Regions from separate parts of the Pseudomonas sp. 18-147 genome, predicted to be linked through region 1. Evidence: predicted binding sites of a transcription regulator. Region 1 holds the regulator's gene; the other holds the start of a gene.

Region 1 (3,414 bases):
GCAACGCTCAAAGCCCAGCACCTGGCCAAAAGCTATAAAGGCCGGCAAGTCGTCCGCGACGTCAGCATGTCCATCGATAGCGGGCAGATCGTCGGCCTGCTCGGTCCGAACGGTGCCGGCAAGACCACCTGCTTCTACATGATCGTCGGCCTGGTCCAGGCCGACCAGGGCGTGGTCCGCATCGACGAGCAGAACGTCACCCACCTGCCGATGCACGGGCGCGCCCGGGCCGGCATCGGCTACCTGCCGCAGGAAGCCTCGATCTTCCGCAAGCTGTCGGTATCCGACAACATCATGGCGATCCTCGAGACCCGCAGCGACCTCGATCGCAACGGTCGCAAGGAAGCCCTGGAAGGCCTGCTGCAGGAATTCCACATCCACCACATCCGCGACAACCTCGGCATGAGCCTGTCCGGCGGCGAACGACGCCGGGTGGAAATCGCCCGCGCCCTGGCCAGCGCGCCGAAATTCATCCTCCTCGACGAGCCCTTCGCCGGCGTGGACCCGATCTCGGTCGGCGACATCAAGCAGATCATCCATCACCTCAAGGCGAAGGGTATCGGCATCCTCATCACCGACCACAACGTCCGCGAGACCCTGGACATCTGTGAAACGGCGTATATCGTCAATGATGGGCAGTTGATCGCGGAAGGGGATGCCGAGAGCATCCTCGCCAACGACCTGGTCAAGGAAGTCTACCTGGGGCACGAGTTCCGCCTCTGAAGAAATCTCCTAGCGCGCCCTCCGGCCTCGCCGGAGCGGTTCCGCTCGCCCGCGGTTTCGCAACCACGAGTGCCGCCTGGAGCGGATGATTTATTCAGAGCAACCCTAGGCAAAGTACGAAAATTCAGGCATATAATTTGCTTCCTGGCGGTGCCGCCACCTCGGCACCCGTAGTAGTGGATGGTGCCATCCGGTACCAGCGAATAAGGTACTAAGCCCTCAGCCATGAAACCATCGCTAGTCCTCAAGATGGGCCAGCAGCTGACGATGACGCCGCAGCTGCAACAGGCCATACGCCTCCTCCAGCTATCCACCCTGGACCTCCAGCAGGAAATCCAGGAAGCGCTGGAATCCAATCCCATGCTCGAACGCCAGGAAGACGGCGACGATTTCGACAACAGCGACCCTCTCGCCGATGGCGCCGAACAGGCGGCCAGCGCGCCCCAGGAGAGCCCCCTCCAGGAAAGCGCCACGCCCAGCGTCGAAAGCCTCGACGACGACCAGTGGAGCGAACGCATACCCAGCGAGTTGCCGGTGGATACCGCCTGGGAAGACATCTACCAGACCAGCGCCAGCAGCCTGCCCAGCAACGACGATGACGAGTGGGACTTCACCGCGCGCACCAGCAGCGGCGAGAGCCTGCACAGCCACCTGCTCTGGCAGGTCAACCTGGCACCGATGTCGGACACCGATCGGATGATCGCGGTGACCATCATCGATAGCATCAACAACGATGGCTACCTCGAAGAGTCCCTCGAAGAAATCCTCGCCGCCATCGATCCGGAACTGGACGTCGAGCTCGACGAAGTGGAAGTCGTGCTGCGCCGCATCCAGCAACTGGAACCCGCCGGCATCGGCGCCCGCAACCTGCGCGAGTGCCTGCTGCTGCAACTGCGCCAGTTGCCGTCCACCACGCCCTGGCTGAACGAAGCGCTGCGCCTGGTATCCGACTACCTCGACCTGCTCGGCGGCCGCGACTACAGCCAATTGATGCGGCGCATGAAGCTCAAGGAAGACGAACTGCGCCAGGTCATCGAGCTGATCCAGTGCCTGCATCCCCGGCCCGGTTCGCAGATCGAATCGAGCGAAGCCGAATACATCGTCCCCGACGTCATCGTGCGCAAGGACAACGAGCGCTGGCTGGTCGAGCTGAACCAGGAGGCGATGCCGCGCCTGCGCGTCAACGCCACCTACGCCGGCATGGTCCGCCGCGCCGACAGCAGCGCCGACAATACCTTCATGCGCAACCAGTTGCAGGAAGCCCGCTGGTTCATCAAGAGCCTGCAGAGCCGCAACGAAACGCTGATGAAGGTCGCCACCCAGATCGTCGAGCACCAGCGCGGTTTCCTCGACTACGGCGAAGAAGCCATGAAGCCGCTGGTCCTGCATGACATCGCCGAAGCGGTGGGCATGCACGAATCGACCATTTCGCGGGTCACCACGCAGAAATACATGCATACGCCGCGCGGCATTTTCGAGCTGAAATATTTCTTTTCAAGTCACGTCAGTACCGCCGAAGGCGGGGAATGCTCGTCCACCGCGATCCGCGCGATCATCAAGAAACTGGTGGCCGCGGAAAATGCGAAAAAGCCATTGAGCGACAGCAAGATCGCTGGTTTACTGGAGGCACAGGGCATTCAAGTGGCTCGCCGCACCGTCGCCAAATACCGCGAATCCCTGGGCATAGCCCCTTCGAGCGAGCGCAAGCGACTGGTGTGACGTTGATCCACGCCAAGGTGTTCCGGAGGCAGGTTGCTAACCTGCCACTTACACACGGGCAACAAGGAGAACGCGGTATGCAAGTCAACATCAGTGGCCATCAACTGGATGTGACCGACGCCCTGCGCGACTATGTCGGCGAGAAACTGAGCCGTCTGGAGCGCCATTTCGACAAGATCACCAATGTTCAGGTGATCATGGAGGTCGAGAAACTGAAGCAGAAGATCGAAGCCACCCTGCGCATCGCCGGTGGCGAGATCGTAGCCAATGCGGAACATGAGGACATGTACGCGGCCATCGACCTGCTGATCGACAAACTCGACCGTCAACTGATCAAACACAAAGAGAAGTATCTCGAACGGCAGCAAGGCGTAGGCGCCCGCTGATCTCCCCTCCCCTATGATCCGACTTGAGCAAATCCTGACCCCCGGCCGTTCCCTCGTGAACGTGCCGGGCGGCAGCAAGAAACGCGTACTCGAACAAATCGCCAACCTGGTAGCCAGGGAGCTGCCGGAGTTCGACGCCCAGACCATCTTCGAAAACCTGGTGGCCCGGGAAAAACTCGGCTCCACCGGTTTCGGCAATGGCATCGCCATTCCGCACTGCCGCCTGTCTGGCTGCCAGAGCCCCATCAGCGCCGTGCTGCACCTGGATGCTCCCGTGGACTTCGACGCGCTGGACGGCGCGCCGGTCGACCTGCTCTTCGTCTTGCTGGTACCGGAGGCCGCGACCGAAGAACATCTCGAACTGCTCCGGCAGATCGCCGCCATGCTCGACCGTGCCGACGTACGCGACCGCCTGCGCAGCGCTCCCACTGCCGAAGCGCTTTATCAGATCGTGGTAGACGTACAGAACGGGCAATGACATGCGCCTGATCATCGTCAGCGGCCGCTCGGGCTCGGGCAAGAGCACCGCCCTGAACGTCCTCGAAGACAACGGCTTCTATTGCATCGACAACCTTCCCGCCAGCCT
Region 2 (3,414 bases), 790 kb from region 1:
ACCCCTTTGTCGCAATACAGGAGGTACTGGCGGTTGGCGTCCAGTTCCTTGAAGCGGCTGTTGATCGCGTAGAACGGCAGCGCCTGGACTTCGACGCCTTCCAGGGCCAGGGGTTCGTCTTCCTGGGCATCAGGATGGCGGATATCGATGACAATCTGACCGGGCAGCACCTCGCCGACCTCTTCCACCTGCAGGTCCTGGCCGAGTTCGTCGATCACCCGGTCGACGGTGCGCTGGGTGGCGCGCTCCAGGGCGCGCTCGAGCACCGCCATGTCGAATTTCGACTCTTCGTGCTCGACGCGGTAGGGCTTGGCCTGGGTGGTCGGGTTCACCGAGATCACCCCGCAGTATTCCGGCATGTGCCGGGCGAACTCGGCGGTGCCGATCTGCCGGGCGGTGTCGATGATGTCCTGCTTGTGGCTGACGATCAGCGGGCGCAGCACCAGGGTGTCGGTAACCCGGTCGATCACCGAGAGGTTCGGCAGGGTCTGGCTGGACACCTGGGAGATCGCCTCGCCGGTCACCAGCGCGTCCAGCTCCAGGCGCTCGGCCACGCGGCTGGCGGCGCGCAGCATCATGCGCTTGAGGGTCACGCCCATATAGCTGTCGTCGACCTTGGTGAGGATCTCGCCGACCACTTCCTCGAACGGCACGCTGACGAACAGCACGCGCTGCGAGCGGCCGTACTTCTCCCACAGGTAGTGGGCGACTTCCATCACCCCCAGTTCGTGGGCGCGCCCGCCGAGGTTGAAGAACACGAAGTGGCTGATCATCCCGCGGCGCATCATCTGGTAGGCCGCCACGGTCGAGTCGAAGCCGCCGGACATCAGCACCAGCACCTGTTCCAGCGCGCCCAGCGGATAGCCGCCCAGGCCCGGATGCTGGCGATGGATGACGAACAGGCGGTCGAGGCGGATTTCCATCCGCACCTCGACTTCCGGCTGCTTCAGGTCGATCCCGGCAGCCCCGCATTCGCGGCGCAGGCCGCTGCCGACGTAACGCTCCACCTCCATCGAGGTGAACGCGTGCTTGCCGGCGCGCTTGCAGCGCACGGCGAAGGTCTTGCCGGCCAACTGGTCGCCGAAATGCGCCTTGCACTTGGCGAGGATGTCGTCGAAATCGCCCAGCGGATACTCGTGGACCTCGAGGAAATGACCGATGCCCGGGGTGCAGGTCAGGCGCTCGATCATCTCGCGCCTGGCCTTGGCGTCGACCACGGCGGTCTCTACCTCCAGGTTGTCCCACTCGCCCTCGACCTTCAGCTCCGGGTCCAGGTCGCGCAGCACCGCGCGGATGTTCTTCGCCAACTGCCGGATGAAGCGCTTGCGCACCGGCCGGCTCTTGATGGTGATTTCCTGGAAGGTCTTGACGATGAGTTTCATGCGAGGGACGCGAACGCGCGGGGCGACGGAAAAAAAGGGGCGGAATTATATCTGAAATTGCTCACGTATTGAGCAGAAATATGCACAGTTATTTTTGCTGCACCAAAATGGAATGATGCACCAACATGGAGCACCATAACGGTGCACCCGAAGGCCGCCCAGCTACCCTGAAGAAGACCTGGCCCCGCCAAACATGGGGCCCTGCCCGATTCCGGGCACTGGCACGCAACTTGCTCACTTGTGAGGCAGGTTGCCCTGGCGGTGTATTCCGGCCGGCATCACCCGATACTGGGGCACAGAAAAAGCTCCCAGCTCTAATCCCTCCTGGAGGACAGCATGTCGTACAAGTCGCACCAACTGATCAAAGACCATGACGTGAAGTGGGTAGACCTGCGCTTCACCGATACCAAGGGCAAGCAGCAACACGTCACCATGCCGGCTCGCGACGCGCTGGACGATGAGTTCTTCGAAGCCGGCAAGATGTTCGACGGCTCCTCCATCGCCGGCTGGAAAGGCATCGAAGCCTCCGACATGATCCTGATGCCGGACGACAGCACCGCCGTCCTCGATCCGTTCACCGAAGAGCCGACCCTGATCCTGGTCTGCGACATCATCGAGCCGAGCACCATGCAAGGCTACGAGCGCGACCCGCGCAACATCGCCAAGCGCGCCGAGGAGTACCTGAAGTCCACCGGCATCGGCGACACCGTGTTCGTCGGCCCGGAGCCGGAGTTCTTCATCTTCGACGAAGTGAAGTTCAAGTCCGACATCTCCGGCTCGATGTTCAAGATCTTCTCCGAGCAGGCTTCCTGGAACACCGACGCCGACATCGAGTCCGGCAACAAGGGCCATCGCCCGGGCGTGAAGGGCGGCTACTTCCCGGTACCGCCGGTCGACCACGACCATGAAATCCGCACCGCCATGTGCAACGCCCTGGAAGAAATGGGCCTGGTGGTCGAAGTCCACCACCACGAAGTGGCAACCGCCGGCCAGAACGAGATCGGCGTGAAGTTCAACACCCTGGTCGCCAAGGCCGACGAAGTGCAGACCCTGAAGTACTGCGTGCACAACGTCGCCGACGCCTACGGCAAGACCGTGACCTTCATGCCGAAGCCGCTGTACGGCGACAACGGTTCGGGCATGCACGTGCACATGTCGATCTCCAAGGACGGCAAGAACACCTTCGCCGGCGAAGGCTATGCCGGCCTGTCCGAGACCGCCCTGTACTTCATCGGCGGCATCATCAAGCACGGCAAGGCCCTGAACGGCTTCACCAACCCCTCGACCAACTCCTACAAGCGCCTGGTCCCGGGCTTCGAAGCTCCGGTGATGCTGGCCTACTCGGCGCGCAACCGTTCCGCCTCGATCCGTATCCCCTACGTATCCAGCCCGAAGGCCCGCCGTATCGAAGCGCGCTTCCCGGACCCGGCAGCCAACCCCTACCTGGCCTTCGCCGCGCTGCTGATGGCCGGCCTGGACGGCATCCAGAACAAGATCCACCCCGGCGATGCCGCCGACAAGAACCTGTACGACCTGCCGCCGGAAGAGGCGAAGGAAATCCCGCAGGTTTGCGGCAGCCTGAAAGAGGCGCTGGAAGAGCTCGACAAGGGCCGCGCGTTCCTGACCAAGGGCGGCGTGTTCACCGACGAGTTCATCGATGCCTACATCGAGCTGAAGAGCGAAGAAGAGATCAAGGTGCGCACCTTCGTGCACCCGCTGGAATACGACCTGTACTACAGCGTCTGATCCACCCTTTCCTATAACAACGAGTCACCCTCTTGAGGCCTCCTTCGGGAGGCCTTTTTTATGGGCCGGCCCATGGAGAAACGCAAAGTTCGCCGCGCCGTTCGGTTAGACTTGCCGCGCTCCCCGCCCCAAGGATAAGGACCGTCCATGCGTCACTCTCTCTGGCTCCTGCTTGCCGCCATCCTCAGCCTGCCCGCCCAGGCCGGCACCGAATGCCGCGATATCCACGACCGCGACCTGCGGCGCATGTGCAACGCACTGGAACGCGGCGACAGCGGGGATTGCG

Evidence for each region. The regulator sigma-54, encoded in region 1, starts transcription at its own class of promoters, with help from an activator protein. The targets are predictions, from matches to a motif close to ANTGGCATNNANNTTGCTNT.
Region 2: glnA (glutamate--ammonia ligase) is a predicted target of sigma-54. The motif match lies at 1,600-1,619, and genes of this name have one in related genera.

The regions. Positions count from the first base shown of each region.
Region 1 is NZ_CP182296.1:5,275,021-5,278,434, forward strand. It holds gene lptB (LPS export ABC transporter ATP-binding protein) at 1-723, shown strand, start outside; gene ACM0M4_RS25070 (RNA polymerase factor sigma-54) at 949-2,442, shown strand; gene hpf (ribosome hibernation-promoting factor, HPF/YfiA family) at 2,520-2,828, shown strand; gene ptsN (PTS IIA-like nitrogen regulatory protein PtsN) at 2,842-3,306, shown strand; gene rapZ (RNase adapter RapZ) at 3,308-3,414, shown strand, end outside.
Region 2 is NZ_CP182296.1:6,069,049-6,072,462, forward strand. It holds gene thiI (tRNA uracil 4-sulfurtransferase ThiI) at 1-1,382, opposite strand, end outside; gene glnA (glutamate--ammonia ligase) at 1,719-3,128, shown strand; gene ACM0M4_RS28630 (hypothetical protein) at 3,276-3,414, shown strand, end outside.